DNA from 3 places in the Alicyclobacillus hesperidum subsp. aegles genome. Region 2 is predicted to be linked to each of the others. Evidence: riboswitches for the same ligand, from Rfam matches in the RefSeq annotation. Region 2 holds a riboswitch; each other region holds the start of a gene.
The links. A riboswitch is a leader RNA that binds a small molecule or an ion and turns the genes downstream of it on or off. The one in region 2 is predicted to bind cobalamin.
Positions count from the first base shown of each region.

Region 1: linked by a shared signal. The riboswitch ahead of metE (5-methyltetrahydropteroyltriglutamate--homocysteine S-methyltransferase) and the one ahead of QMF38_RS03765 (ribonucleoside-diphosphate reductase subunit alpha) in region 2 are both predicted to bind cobalamin.
Region 3: linked by a shared signal. The riboswitch ahead of QMF38_RS01475 (ABC transporter substrate-binding protein) and the one ahead of QMF38_RS03765 (ribonucleoside-diphosphate reductase subunit alpha) in region 2 are both predicted to bind cobalamin.

Region 1 covers NZ_BSBJ01000068.1:71,023-76,245, reverse strand. The annotation lists gene QMF38_RS12205 (LysR family transcriptional regulator) at 1-370, shown strand, start outside; gene metE (5-methyltetrahydropteroyltriglutamate--homocysteine S-methyltransferase) at 334-2,631, opposite strand; cobalamin riboswitch at 2,831-3,033, opposite strand; gene QMF38_RS12195 (S53 family peptidase) at 3,100-4,779, opposite strand; gene QMF38_RS12190 (aromatic ring-hydroxylating oxygenase subunit alpha) at 4,972-5,223, shown strand, end outside.
Region 2 covers NZ_BSBJ01000005.1:189,301-194,523, reverse strand. The annotation lists gene QMF38_RS03770 (ribonucleotide-diphosphate reductase subunit beta) at 1-557, opposite strand, end outside; gene QMF38_RS03765 (ribonucleoside-diphosphate reductase subunit alpha) at 632-2,938, opposite strand; cobalamin riboswitch at 3,096-3,288, opposite strand; gene QMF38_RS03760 (GNAT family N-acetyltransferase) at 3,571-4,113, opposite strand; gene QMF38_RS14780 (IS1/IS1595 family N-terminal zinc-binding domain-containing protein) at 4,582-4,857, opposite strand; gene QMF38_RS03755 (PaaI family thioesterase) at 5,057-5,223, opposite strand, start outside.
Region 3 covers NZ_BSBJ01000003.1:56,410-61,632, reverse strand. The annotation lists partial or broken gene cobT (nicotinate-nucleotide--dimethylbenzimidazole phosphoribosyltransferase) at 1-347, shown strand, start outside; gene bluB (5,6-dimethylbenzimidazole synthase) at 429-1,106, shown strand; gene QMF38_RS01480 (cob(I)yrinic acid a,c-diamide adenosyltransferase) at 1,103-1,705, shown strand; cobalamin riboswitch at 1,738-1,934, shown strand; gene QMF38_RS01475 (ABC transporter substrate-binding protein) at 2,045-3,028, shown strand; gene QMF38_RS01470 (FecCD family ABC transporter permease) at 3,025-4,038, shown strand; gene QMF38_RS01465 (ABC transporter ATP-binding protein) at 4,044-4,841, shown strand; gene cobU (bifunctional adenosylcobinamide kinase/adenosylcobinamide-phosphate guanylyltransferase) at 4,838-5,223, shown strand, end outside.

The sequences.
Region 1 (5,223 bases), on a different contig from region 2:
AGCCAAGCACGAGCGCCGCATCGGATTGTCAGAGTTCGCCGACAAACCGCTGCTCGTTTTACACAGCCATGGCGGCAGAGGCATTTATGAGATGTTCATCGAGATGTGCCAGGCACAGGGAGTCCACCCGAACATCATCTGCGAAAGTCCGGATGTGGCGACGCTCCTGACCTTAACCGAAGCAGGCATCGGCGTCGCCATCGTCCCTGCACTGGCCGTGCGTCTGCGGCCAGAAGGCGCTTTGCGTTACGGCGTAATCGAACCGACCATCGAGACCGACACGGCCGTGATCTGGTCAAAACAGCGCGCCCTAACCACGGCCGCAACCCATTTTCAAGAGATGCTCGTAGCGCACGTCACAGGCTCTTGACGCAATTGTCGCGCTGCCATCACCATCGCCTGCAAAGCCGCCAGCGTCTCTGCCTCGCCACGGGTCTTCAGGCCACAATCCGGATTGACCCAGAGTTGCGCCGGATCGATCACGCTGGCCGCCTTGCGCAACAATCCGACCATGTCATGGACATCGGGCACGCGCGGGCTGTGAATGTCGTAGACGCCGGGCCCGATGTCGTTTGTGTACTGAAAGGCTTCAAACGCCTGTAACAATTCCATGTGCGATCTCGACGTTTCAATCGAAATGACATCGGCATCCATGGCTTGAATGGCAGGCATGATATCATGAAACTCGGCGTAACACATATGGGTATGGATTTGCGTCTCGTCTTTCACACCACTGGCCGCGATGTGAAAACATTCGACTGCCCACTCAAGGTAGGCGTCCCAGTCTGCCCGCCGCAAGGGCAAGCCTTCGCGCAAAGCCGGCTCGTCAATCTGAATGACACGAATCCCTGCCGCCTCTAAATCCAACACTTCATCGCGAATGGCGAGTGCAATCTGGCGACACACCTCATGGCGCGGCAAATCGTCGCGGACGAACGACCACTGCAGGATCGTGACAGGACCGGTCAACATCCCCTTGACAGGCCGCTCTGTCAGCGATTGCGCATAACTCGTCCAACGGACAGTCATCGGCTCGGGACGCGCCACGTCGCCGACGATAATAGGAGGTTTCACACAGCGCGATCCATAACTCTGCACCCAACCGTGCCGCGTAAACAAAAACCCGTCCAGCTTTTCGCCAAAGTGCTCTACCATATCGGTACGCTCAAACTCTCCGTGCACAAGCACGTCGAGACCAAGTTCTTCCTGAATGACGATCCAACGCATAATCTCGCCTTGCAAGAACAACTCGTATTCCGCATCTGAAATTTGCCCCTTGCGCCACTTCGCCCGCGTGTCGCGCACAGATTGCGTTTGCGGAAACGAGCCGATGGTTGTCGTCGGAAACGGTGGCAACTGCAGACGCTCCTGTTGCTTGGACTTGCGCTCTGCAAACGACGATGCGCGTGCCAATTGCAAACCGCTCAACTGCGCCATCCGTGTGGCGACAGCCGAATTGCGCAAGCGTGGAGACGCCGTCCGTGCCCTGCGCGCCTCACGACTCAGAGCCAAATGCTCCGCAATCGCATCCTTACCGTCGTTCGCCCCGCGCTTAAGCACCCGCAACTCAGACAGCTTTTGCACAGCAAATGCCAGCCACGACTTCACCTCTGGTTCCATGTCGCTTTCCAATTCCACATCCCAAGGCGCGTGTAACAGGGAACACGACGGCGCGACGTGAACCTGCTCAAGCCCGGCGATAGAAGCGGCCTGCTCAACGAGCACCAGAGCCTCGTGCAAATCGGCCCGCCATATATTGCGACCGTCGATCACGCCGACAGACAGCCGTTTCTCTTGAGGCCAGCCATAGCGCGCCAGCTCCGCCAACTGCTGCGGTGCACGAACGAGATCCAGATGCAGACCCTGTACCGGTAGTGACAAAGCCGTCTCCAAATTGTCAGCGATGGAACCAAAATATGTGGTGAGCAACATGTTGGGCACCGACTGCGCCGCGAGGTACGTATACGCCTCGTGCAAGCTTGACCGCTCGCTATCCGTCAGATCGAGAACCAGGCAGGGCTCGTCGATTTGCACCCACTGTACCCCGGCATCGTGTAGAGCGTTAAGTAGCTCGCCATAAGCAGGTAATAGTTGGGCCATCAGGGACAAGGGCTCCACATTTTGTTCGCGCACCTTGCCAAGGCGCAAAAACGATACAGGACCTAAGAGCACCGGCACGGTCTCGATGCCCAGTTGCCGCGCTTCCAAATACTCGGCCAACGGTTTATTGGCTCGCAGCCTAAAGTTTTGTTGCGCTGAGAATTCAGGAACGAGGTAATGATAATTCGTGTCAAACCACTTGGTCATCTCAAGCGCTGCCACGCCCTCAGCACCGCGCGCCATGGCAAAATACTGCGCGAGCGAGCCATCTGGTAGCCCACGAAAGCGGTCAGGCACGGCGTCGAATAAAACAGCCATGTCGAGAACGTGATCGTAAAGCGAGAAATCGTTGGATGGGATCCAGTCGATGCCCGCCTCCTTCTGCAGTTGCCAGCGCAGGCGCCTGATGTCGGCAGCCGCTTTGCCCAGCTCTGCCTCCGTCGACTTGCCTTGCCAGAACGATTCGAGTGCCCGCTTGAGTTCACGGCGCGGGCCCATGCGCGGAAATCCTAGTGTTGCTGCAATCGCCAAAGTCGTGTCGCCTCCCCAGATGATGTGATGCTAAACTCCCGAGCGCGAGCGGAATCAAAAAGCCCCCACTTCCACACGGGAAGCGGGGGTGCATGGAGACTGGATATATAGGCAAGCGTTGCAGCCGACGTCAACACACACCGGCCAAGCAAACAATCCTGCTTCGTTCCTGCCCCAATCCCAAACCCACGTGGGATACACAGAGCTGCTTCGCCTGGCAGGTCTTCGGACTCGGATGTCATCCGCTGTCGCACAGCCTTCCCCGCATCCAAGCGAGTGGCTCGCGGCCGATAAGCCGCAACGTCAACAGCGTCGTTCCTCACCGCGGCGGGACCGTTCCGGATTCGCACCGGATTCCCTTTTCATTCACCGTCGTAGTGAAACCAAGCGAGCATATCAAGTTGTGGGGCTACTATATCACTGCCTTATTATTTTCGCAATTGCCCAGCTAGACAGAAGCCTCTGCGATCACGCCTGACCTCGATCTTGCTGCTGCAACTGCTGCAGTGCTGCAATGAGTCGATTGGCAATCGGACTACCAAGGCCCGTGCACGGGTCCCAACCGGGCCCCGCCGCATAGACATCCCCTGTGCCGGCGATATCGTTGTTGCCCTGTGTAATGTCGCGAAATGCCTGCGCCGCTTTTGGCAAGCTATATAGCACTGGGTTGAGATAACCCACAGGCTGACCGATGGTCTTGTTTGCAATGGTGACCAGCCCCGCCCACAAGGGTGCCACGGCACTCGTCCCACCAATTGCCGCAGTTTCGCCGTCGACCAATACCTCGTAGCCTGTCGCAGGGTCAGCATCTCCCGCGACGTCCGGCACACCGCGTCCAACCGTGCCGCCGGGGTTTGAAGACGGTGGCACCTGTGCGTTTTGCTGCCAGCTGGGAAGCGCAAATACGCTACTCACGCCGCCCCCGGTGCTGCCACCTTGTGCGCCGTCGTTCCAGACGGTCTCACTCGCAATCTGACCATTTTCCACTACCAAACGCGTCCCCCCGCAAGCCAAGGCATAGGGTGACGATGCGGGAAAATCAACATGGTACAAACCGTCGTTCTCGCCATCTGTGGATCCGCTGTCCCCGGCCGCGACACACACGGTCACACCAAGCGCAGCCGCGTCCTGCAAAGCCCGATTCATCGCCTGGATAGAGGCCGGCGCCCAACCGTTCTCAGGACCGCCCCAACTGATAGAAATCACCATAGGTTTGTTCGTCGTATCGTGAATAGCCGTCGTGATCGCGTTCAAAAACCCAGCGTCCGTATTTGGCGCAAAATAAACAGCGAGCTTTGCACCTGGAGCGACGGCGCCGGCAACCTCGATATCGAGCTCGACTTCGCCGTCCGGGCCATTCGGATCGCCGGTCGGTTGGTTGACTGCTCCATCTACCCCTACCGCAACAAGAGGTGGCGGCGCCATACCAAGTGACGCGAAATACTCGCCGATATTTTGATCTGAATACCCACCGCCAAGCTCAATGATGCCGATACACTGCCCCGTACAATCGACGTTTTCCGGAAAGGCATAGGCCGCTGCAACCTGTGGCGGCGTGTAGGCAACCTGTTCAGTTGCTGTGGCGCGCATCGCCGCCCCCGCAGGTTGTCGCCGAATTCGAAAGTGTGGAGTCGCTTGCGGCCGTGTATCGAGACCAAGTACCGCCGTCACCACGTCAGCGATGTCCATCGGCACATGCACATCGCCGCTGTGTCCCCGATACGAGAACTCAGGATGTTGATACGTGCGAAGATCGATCCGAAACGCCTGATTCACATCGGCTACACGGCCCGTAAGCAATGCCGTGCCAGCTGCGACGTGCACCTTCTCCAGCACCAGCCCGTGCGCATCGGCGAATGCCCGTACCTTCTCGATATCCTGCGAATCGGCGCCGTGGCGAACAGCAAACTCGTCGTGTGTGAGATGCCTGCGTTGGCTGGGCGGCAACGATTGTAATGACTCAATCGTCGCTTCCAGTTGCTCAGGCGAACGCCGCCGCAATACGAGTGTGACGGATACGCGCTCGTCGGGATCCGCTGGCCCGACATCCGTCGCGCCAGCCGCGAGCGGCCGGACATGCCCAGGTAACGGGACAAAGTGGCTGCCTGCCTGCGTTCCTGTGTTTGACACGAATACCTGCTGATCCATACACATCATCTCCAATTCGAGCGAGAGTGTAGAGAGTGCGACGGGTTCACGGTCAGTATAGCATGGATACATTTGGTTGTCCCTGGATCGGGCGAAAAATCCGCTTTTTCTCCATCTTCCCGGGTGTTCGTCACCTATGGCCTTGCAATCAATCGACATACAGTAAAATAAATCCGTGGGAGGTGACATCTCTTGATCCGCAACGCCTGGTATGCCGTGCTGACAGTGGACGAAGTCAGCGCGAGGCCGACGAAAGTGCGGCTCTTCAATCGCGATCTCGTCGTGTTCATGGACCAAACGGGCCATCTTCGGGCCGTGCACGCATACTGCCCACATCGTGGGTGTGATTTATCTCTCGGCTCTATCGTGGACAATCTCCTTACGTGCCCGTATCACGGGTGGAAATTTGACAAAGATGGCGTGTGTAGGCACATACCAGCCAAT
Region 2 (5,223 bases):
TCGAGAATATAGTTGGCGACCACTGTCTTCAATAGGTTGCGGTCGCTCGGATCGGCGATAAACTGTTCAAATAAGTCGGTGATAAACTGGTTGCGGCGCAACAGATGCTCATCTTCCCGCCACTCATTGTAAATGGCATCGCGCGTGGCCGCATTGACGACAGAGTCAAGAATATAGCCATACGACTGAGAGTGCACCGCTTCCTGAAATGCGTGTACGGTGAGGCACAAATTGACCTCCGGAGCCGTGATGTATTCGTTGATGTTAGGCAAGTTGTGGGTCAACAGGCTATCCATGAAAATCAAAAACGACAATACCTTATTGTAGCTACGCTGCTCATCCTCGCTTAGCGCATCGTACTGACGGGCGTCGTCCGCCAACGCGATTTCTTCCGGAATCCAGAAATTATTCATCATGGCGCGGTACAGCTTATACGCCCAATCGTACTTGATGTTGTTCAACTCAATCATGTTTGTCGTATTCCCGCCGATGATGCGCCGCTTGCCCCAATCGCGATCACCCGCCGCGTTAAACAGTCTGGTCCGTTCCAACTTCATAGATCATCTCTCCTATTTCGAGTCGTGACGCGCACGAGTTTTTCATGATCTAATACCAGGCATGTTCTTCGCGATCACGACGAACAAGCCACGCAGTCTTCCACTTCCACTGCTTTACTGCGCACATAGTAAACCGTCTTTAAACCCCGCTTCCACGCCAACAAGTAGAGGTCCAAAAAAGCCTTCGCACTGATGTCAGGTGTGATGTACAGATTAAACGACTGACTCTGATCTACATGCCGCTGGCGCACCGAACACGCTTCGATGCTCCAACTCTGGTCAATGGTGTGCGCCTCTTTGTAGTACCAGAATGTGCGTTCGTTCAAATTCGGCGCCGTTTGTGGCACGACACCGTTTTTCTTCTCCTCGAGGAAGAAGCGCGCGAACACGGGATCGATTCCGGCGGTACTGCCCGCAATGAGGCTTGTGCTGCTCGTCGGCGCGATGGCGACAAGGTACGCATTGCGCACACCGTGGCGAGCAACTTGTGCGCGTAGCGTATCCCAATCCGGGCCACCCGGGCGGCTCCTGTAACCGCGCAGTTCGAAGTATTCGCCCGTCTCCCAATCAGAGCCATGAAACAGTGGATACGGCCCCTTTTCCTTTGCCAGTTCCAGCGATGCTTCAATTGCAAAGTAATTGATCCATTCGAAGAGCTCGTCGACATGCCGCAAGTGCTGCTCAGATTCCCAAACGAGCCCGTGTTCGGCGAGATATTGGTGATAGCCGCTGACGCCAAGGCCAACTGCCCTGTACTTTCGATTCGTAATGGCCGCCTGTGCGACAGGGTAGTGATTGAGATCGATCACATTGTCCATCGCGCGAATTTGTCGGCGCACCGTCTCCCGAATCGACTCGCGATCACGACACCGCCCAAGGTTGAGCGAAGATAGATTACACACGACAAAATCGCCTGCTTGTTGCCGCACGGTGACGACATCGCCTTCGACAATCTCCTCACTTCGCCGCGATGGGCTCATGTTTTGCATAATTTCAGTACAAAGGTTGCTGCAATAAATCATGCCCGCGTGCTTGTTCGGGTTTAAGCGATTCGCCGCATCGCGGAAAAAGATAAATGGTGTGCCGGTCTCAAAGGCAGATTGCATAATTCGTTTCATGATCTCGATGGCAGGAATTTCGTTGCGAGGCAGGTTGGGATTGTTTACGCAAGCCTCGTATCTACGTTCAAACTCTTCGCCCCAAGCATCCTCCAACGAAAATCCCATCGCCTTTTGCACTTCGTACGGACAAAACAGATGCCACGTACCACGCTCTTCGACCCGGCGCATGAACAAATCGGGAATGCAGACACCTGGGAAAATGTCGTGTGCTTTCATGCGCTCGTCGCCGTTGTTCGTGCGCAGTTGCAGAAAGTCAAGAATGTCCTTGTGCCATACGTCCAGGTAAACAGCCGCTGCACCGCTGCGCATGCCTAATTGATTACAGCTAACAGCCGTATTATTGAAGTTCCGAATCCAGGGAACCACGCCACCGCTGGCGCCGGGATGGTTGCGGATAGCCGATCCGCGCGCGCGAATTTTGCCAACGTAAATGCCCATGCCGCCGCCGAATTTCGAAACTCTCGCAAAAGCCTCATCTGTCGCGTAGATGCTGACGAGATCGTCCTCGGGCATGTCGATGAAACAGGAACTCAATTGATGGAACGGTTTGCGCGCATTGCTGAGCGTCGGTGTTGCAACGGTCGCCTGTAACGTCGACAGCATGTCGTAGAAACGTTTCGCCCAGTGGAGCCTGTCCTGTTCCTTCATCGCCAGGTGCATAGCCACGCCCATGAATAGTTCTTGAGGCAGTTCCATGATACCGCCGGCGAGGTTGCGAATGGCATAACGATCCATGAGTTGTTTAAGACCAACGTAGTTAAACAAGTAGTCCCGCTCGGGCTTGATATAGGCGGCCAGTTCCTTGATTTCTTCCACACTGAAGTGCTCGCGTACGTAGGTGCCGTAGCGTCCGATTCGTTCAAGCTGTTCTATCAATTCGTGGAAGTCCCCATAACCGATAGAGTCGTATCCGCGATTGCGTCCCGCCTGCTTGTAGCAATCAAATAACAGGAGGCGTGCAGCGACAAACTGCCATTTCGGTTCATTCACATTTGTCATCTCTACGGCTGCCTGGATTGCAATCTTGGCAATCTCAGACGTCGCCATGCCGTCGCGCAGCTGCGGGTAAATCGCCTGCGCCAAGCTTTCTGGATCATACCCGTCGACTTGTGCGCATCCACGCTCGAGAAATGTATAAAATTTCTTCGGGTCGAATCCTGCCTCCCCGCCGTTGTACTTGTACACGCGATATGACGCAAGCCGCTCGGTCCATTCTTCCCTCTCCATTTGCGCCACACCGGTCGCGCTTTGTTCCGTCATGATCTATCCGCTCCTCATCGCTTTCATAGAAAAACCCTGTTCCCATCAAGGAACAGGGTTCGACATTCTAAAACTACGGTTTTGATTCGAGCTAAGCCAAAGCGCTCGAACCACGTGTTTTTACGTCCATCGCCCCTTCCCAATCCCTCGTGGGAGTGATGCACAACCAATCCTGGCAGGTCTCCGGACTGAGTCTCATCTGTGCTAGCGCCTTCCCCCATCAAGGACGGAGTGGCTGGCTGAGAGCCATAGCTTGCACATCGAACATCACCGTGGCGAGGACCGTTCCAGCTTTCCACTGGATTCCCTTTTCACTCGCGATTGCGAGCACCAGGATTCGTCTATGTAATTGTGGTTTGCAGAATGAGATTAACACTAGATATAGTGTTTGACAAGTCTCGACAACCAAGTTTGCGGTATATATGTGTAACGCTCTGTTCTCATTAAATGTTGTTTTCGAAAATCTAAATGGGGGTGTCCCAAAAGGTTTTCTTGAGAAATTCTTCTCCGACTGCACCGTTCTAAATCAGCGTGGATATGAAAAGTCCGCCCCACTTTAAAGTTGAGGCGGACTGCTTTTTGGGATTGCGTCATTTGACAAGGGCTTTTGGGACAGCCCATTTGATTCAAAATCAAACCTTCCAATCCTGTGCGAGCATTCCGTAAATGATGTGGTCTACGTAGTGGTCATATAACCATTCGGCTTGTCGTCTACATCCTTCGTTTTGAAAATCCAAACGCTCAGGTATTGCCCTGCTTTTTAGATTCTGCGGAGCAACCCGTATTTCAACTCGGTTCAGTCCATTTTCCTTGAAAAGAATGTCAATGAGTGTTCGACATGAATTTGTCATAATGCCCTTGCCTTGAAACATCTCACCAATCCAATACCCGACGCTTGTCAATCGGTTCGTCCAATTGATGTAGTGGAGACCGAGAACCCCTGCGAGTTCACCACGATACCATATACCCAGTTCCACACCGTTATTGGCTGCGTACTTCTGTAATCCAGACTGAATGAAATCTTCTATATCCCGAACGGTACGTGTCCCGTCAACGAAAGGTAACCATTCTCGGAGATAACTGCGTGACTGGTCCAACAATGCAAATAACTGGTCAGCATCTCGAACTTCCAACAATCTCAATTGTGTGTCTTCGTTGACTTTGTGGCTAAACACTACCCATTCCCCCTCTCTCCATTCGTGCTAACTGGTGGTGGTAGTTCTCTTCCGACCAAGTGAGTGATAACAATCTCTGCGGCATAGTTGGTCGGGTTCTCGTTCGCCTGTCTCATGAGAGACGAAAAATAAACTTCCAGCATATTGATAATTCAGAATAGATTCGTTACAAATGACGCAGTTTCCTGCAAGAGCATATGATTTGTATTGAACCATCTTACTATCGATGCAGGACATGGCGAGAAATCGTTGCATCCAGCCCTGCAAACGGCTGTGATAGGCATTGACGTTCTGGATGTGGTATACGCCTCTCGTGCGTTCGCCCTTGCTTTGATTGAGGGGGGGCTTGGCAAATGACATACAATTTAGTTTGATTTTTACAACTCAGGTAAGCGTCAGTGCAAAGTACCGTGTTCTGACTGAGTATGGGCAACATCTGACGAGCAACGATGCCTGAAAATACAGTTGCTAAGTCCGTGCTGGAGTGAAGTGAAACCAGTACCTTGTGTCTCCAATTGAACGCAGTAGACACGGCGATACCGAGTTCATATGCAATTTGACGGCACGATCTCGCATGCAACGAGCGACTTCAACCCACATATCCGTCGACTTCTTGACATATGCCAGTGGTGTACCCGTCAAATCGCTGAACGTGCCACGACAACTTTTGCACAGATACCGTTGGCGGTCATCTACTTTACCGTGACGAATGGTTGATTTGTTCTGGCAACGTGGACAAACCACACCAATGCGGAATTGTGCTTCTCGAATGTGTTTAATATGCAACGCCCTGTCCGTCTATGAATTATCCTTTTTCCAGAATCGTACCATTATGGTCAAAGAAAACAACAATTAAGGCTAACAGAGCGATGTGTAAACATGCGAACGACGAAGCGCGAGCGGACAGTTCCGCTCGCGCTTGTGGACAACGCAACATATGGCATTACTTCGACTTGTGTAGGACGCGGAACGTGCCCGTGGCAAATGCGCATAACCTGCCATCATCACTATGAACATGTCCCTCTACCGTCATCGTGCGCCCGCCGCGGTGGACAAAGGCAGCCTTCGCACGCAATGTACCTTCTGAGACCGGTTCGGTGAAGTGTACGT
Region 3 (5,223 bases), on a different contig from region 2:
CATACTGGTTAGCCGGGATGGCACAACTGGGTGGCTTTGAGCTGGCCGCGATGGCGGGGGCCATCTTACAAGCCAGCGCATCGGGCGTGGCTGTTTTGCTGGACGGATTGCTCGCAGGCGTTTGCGCGCTGTGGGCAACGCGTCTGCGGCCCCAGACGAGCGCGTATCTCATTGCCGGCCATCGCTCGCCTGAACCGGCGCATGGCCGGATTTTGTCCGCGCTTGGAAAGACGCCTATGCTCGATATGGGCCTGCGCGTCGGTGAAGGAACGGGGGCCATGATGGCTTGGCCGCTGATCAAAGCAGGGTGTGAAATCATGGCGGAAACAGCGACGTTTGCCGACGCGCGCGTCTCCAATCCGTTTGCCGGCGATCTGCCTAACGATGAAGGCCATCTCGTCTTCAACGATGCAGATACAAGGCGCGAGATGCCGCCGGTCGCCGTGGACTTTGACGATGCCGAGCGCAAGGCGGTGTACAAAGCGATTGCCACAAGGCGCGACGTTCGCGTGTTTTTGCCCGATCCCGTGCCCGTCACGGTCGTGCGGCGCATTTTGGAAGCCGGGCACCAGGGGCCGTCGGTTGGCTATATGCAACCTTGGAACTTCATTGCGATTCGCGATAAACAGCTGCTTGCCGAACTCGCCGAGCTCGTCGAACGCGAACGCGTGCGTGCCGGTGAGAAATTTCCAGATGAGCAGAGGGACTACTATTTGCGGCTAAAGGTAGAGGGATTGCGCGAGGCGCCGTGGACCATTTGCGTCACCAACGACCCGACGCGGGGCGGACCCGTCGTACTCGGGCGCAACACGATTCCTGAAACCGACCTGATGTCGACTGCCTGTGCCATTGAGAACATGTGGTTGGCCGCGCGTGCGGAAGGGATAGGTATGGGCTGGGTATCGATGTATGAAAAGGGGGATTTGCGAACCCTCTTAGGTATTCCTGAACACGTCGATCCCGTTGCCTTGCTTTCGCTGGGCTATACGCCTCATTTTGCGGACGAACCCATCTTGCAGAGGGTCGGTTGGCGCAATCGCATCGCCATTGATGAAATTGTCTTTCTTAATGGCTGGGCAAAACCATGGAAGGAGAATATACGATGAGATTATACACGCGCGGGGGCGATCTCGGTACGACAGCGCTGATCGGCGGCGAACGGAGACGCAAAAGCGATTTGCGCGTCGAAGCATACGGGACGGTGGACGAGGCCGGGGCCTTTCTTGGCTTGGCCTCAAGCCAGCTTGTCGATCCACAGTTTGCGGACATCCGCGAGCTACTCTTTGCCATCCAGCAGCGCTTGTGGGACGTCGGAGCCGATTTGGCCGCACCAAAGTCCGCGACTGCCTATGTGCTACGCACGCCTGAAGATGCGGCGTCGGTGCTGGAACCATACATCGATACATACCAAGCAGAGGCAGATAAGTTGGACAAGTTCGTCCTCCGCCAGGGCTCGCAACCAGCGGCAACCCTGCACGTCGCCTGCACAGTGGTGCGCCGAGCAGAGCGTCAGGTTGTCCGTTTGGCCGAGTTCGAGGAGGTCCCAGGCGCGGTGCTGCGGTATTTAAATCGGCTGTCAGACCTGCTCTTTGTCCTTGCCCGGGCCGTTAATGCCCGCATGCACGTGGACGACATCGACTACGCGAATAGCCCACCAGTCTTTCGCGATCCGCGCTCGCGCCGCGATCGCCCACAAGAGGATTGACAGCAGGGCCGCCGCTGACTAGGATGAAAGGCGAACTGAACCAGCCGCTAGGTGCTTCGCGCGAAGCGAAGAGAATAGGGAAACCGGTGTAAATCCGGTGCGGTCCCGCCACTGTGAACAGGATAGGCGCCTTTGCTACGAGGCACGTATTGCAATCCACTGCCGTAGGGTGGGAAGGATGCGACACGAACCTGTGAGCCAGGAGACCTGCCTAGCTGCTTACGAGCCAACCTTCGAGGAAAGGTTTGTTTCGACATGCGCGTCCAGAGAGGCGTGCACGACGGACACAGGCAACTTTCTCGCAAGGGACGCTCCAGATGAATGGGGGTCCATTTTTTTATGAGACGAAAGACAAGCTGGGCAATGTGGACAACGGCATTGGCCGCGGTTGCGGCCCTTACCGGTTGTGGTGCGGCAACTGGCGGATCCGGCGGTAACGCCACGCAAGGAACGAGCGGGGCAGCCGCATCCAGTTCCGCTTCGTTTCCGATCACGATGACCGACGACACCGGCACCAAGGTTACCATCCAAAAAGAGCCAATGCACATCGTATCAGGCACCGAGGGCACGGACGAGATTCTCGTGTCACTCGTTCCGAAATCGCGCATTTCACTTGTGACCAACCTCTCCAGCGACGCCACATATTCGGATGTCACGAACCTTGTCAAAGGGATTCACCAGTGGAGCGGTGACGACGCCGAGCAGGCGCTCGCCGTCAACCCGGATTTGGTGCTCATGGCATCGTATGCGCCACAAAAAGTGGTGAACCAAATACGCAGTGCGGGCGTTCCGGTTTATGAGTTCAACGACTTTACCTCGGTGGCGATGATTGAGCACAACATTGGCGTCATTGGCAAGCTAGTCGGTGAGCCGCAAAAGGCGAAGGCCATCGTAAATAATATGAATCACAACATCGCCAAGATCGAACACGCGGTCGCGCCGTACGGTCGTCCGACGGTCCTCGATTACAGTTCTTATGGGTACGCCGCTGGCGAAGGTACGACGGTCAACGATATCATCCGCATGGCCGGCGGGAAAAACGCCGCCGCGAGCTTGAAGGGTTGGGCCAAGATCACTGATGAGGAGATTGTCAAACTCAACCCCAGTGTGATCATCGATTCGAGCGACGATGCCGCGTTTCTCAAAAAACTAGCGTCCGATCCGGCTTTGCAGTCGGTTGCGGCCATCCGTGAGCATCATCTTTACGCCATCGACAGCGCCGACTTGTCATCCGTTTCGCAATATGTCGTGAAAGGCGTTTATGATGTGGCAAAAGTGATTCACCCGAACGCGCACGTTCCGGCGGTTCAGGTGCTTTCATGAGGTGTCGGCGGCCCCTTGCGTTCGCGCTGTTAGGGCTCGCCTTGTGCGTCGCCGTCGCGCTCGAAATCGGGATTGGCCCCGTCTATATCCCGTTTTGGCACATTCCTGGCGACACCATCGCGTACGCGAGCGGCCATCGGTCGCTCGACGCGATTGTCGTCGGTGCCATTCGCTGGCCGCGATTGTTGGTCGCGCTGTTGGCGGGGGCAGCGCTGGCTGTGGCCGGTTGCGTCCTCCAGGCCATTTTCAAGAACCCGATGTCAGACCCGGGCGTGATCGGCGTTTCGAGCGGTGGTGCCCTTGGCGCAGTGCTCACCATTGCCCTAGGTTGGTCAAACAAATGGCTGTGGGTAACGCCTGTCGGCTCGTTCGTTTGTGGCCTTGCGGTGGTCGTCCTCATTTATCGCCTTTCCACTTTCGGTCGCCGGACGAATCTTTACGCGTTGCTCTTGGCTGGTGTTGCTGTGGGTTCGTTGTGTAGCGCCATCATCACGGCGATTCTCGACATGTCACCACTGCAGACAATGGAGCAGATGATGTTTTGGCTGTTTGGTGGACTTGACGGCAGCAATTGGCACGAGACGTTTATCCTCGCCATCGTCGACGGCGTTGTGTTGCCCGCCTTTCTGACTTTGGCGTGGGCCCTCGACATCATGGTGACCGGCGAAGAACATGCCGAAGGTGTCGGTGTGGCCGTGCAGCGGGTCAAGCAGATTGCGCTTGGGCTGTGTGCGCTCGTCGTCGGCGTTTCCGTGAGCACAACAGGCGTCATTTCGTTTGTCGGCCTCATTGTTCCACATGTTCTCCGCTATCTCGTGGGGCCGCGTCACCGCTATCTGATTCCCGCCTGTGCTTTAGGTGGGGCCACTCTGCTGGCGCTCTCCGATCTCGTTGCGCGCACGGTGGTCGCCCCGGTTGAACTGAACGTGGGCATCGTCACATCGTGTTTAGGCGCGCCCTTCTTTCTGTTCTTATTATTTCAACATGGTCGCAGTTGGCGAAGGAGATGAGCGCGATGGCTGGTGTGCGACTGGAGTCCGCTGCGTACTTGCCGGTCTTAAAACCGATGTCCATTGCGCTTGAGTTGGGCCAAGTGGTTGGCGTGATCGGGCCAAACGGAGCCGGGAAGTCGACGCTGCTTCGCCTTATGGCTGGACTTATTGCGCCGACCTCCGGGCAAGTGGTTGTGGCAGATCTGCCTATCACAAGTCAGCCACCGCGCTGGCGCGCTCAGCAAATCGCCTATTTGCCACAGTTTATTGGCGATGACATCCCATTTACCGTGCGCGAGTTTGTGGAAATGGGAAGGTACAGCAGGGAATCCGCTTTTGCACAGGGCTCCTCCCGGCAGGAAGCCGTAATGGCTGCTGTCGCTCAAATGGGCCTCGAGCGCCTGCTCGATGTGCCACTTGCTCAGATATCGGGGGGAGAGCGGCAACGGGCAGGGATTGCCCGCTGTTTGGCACAGGCTTCGCCCGTGTTTTTACTCGATGAGCCAATTGCCAATCTCGATGTGTTTTACCAACTGGACATCCTCTCGCGTCTACGTGGTCTCGCAGCGGATGGGCGACTCATCGTCCTCGCTATTCATCATTTAGAGTTTGCCATGCGTTTTTGCGATGCTTGCATCGTGCTTGATCACGGTGCTGTCGTAGCATTTGGCCCACGCGACGAAGTGTTTCAGACAGAGCTTGTGCAGCGAGTCTTTCACATTGGTGTGCGACGTTTTGCCGATCCATTCACAGGTGATCCGCGTCTGAGTGTTATGGGCTGTCTGCCTGCCAAGGATGGAGAGGAAAGGGAAGAGTCATGAGCTTAATTCTGGTCACCGGCGGCGCGCGTAGCGGGAAGAGCCGATTTGCCGAGATGCTGGCTGACCATCATGCCAACTCCGGCGCGAAGGTCATCTTTGTCGCAACAGCTGAGGCGTTTGACGACGAAATGGCGGAGCGGATCAACCGCCATCGAGCCGCGCGCGATCGGCGCTGGCGCACTGTGGAAGAGCCATGTAATCCAGCGGCCGTCGTGCGTGCAGCACAAGCCGATGTCTATCTGATCGACTGTTTGACCCTGTTGCTCGCGAATTGGATGTTTCAGGCGAAGGTAGACGAAGCGGGTTTTTGGGACAAGCTCACAGATTTAGTTGACACCTTGGCCGCATCTAGTGCCACCTGTATCGCCGTAACGAATGAAAT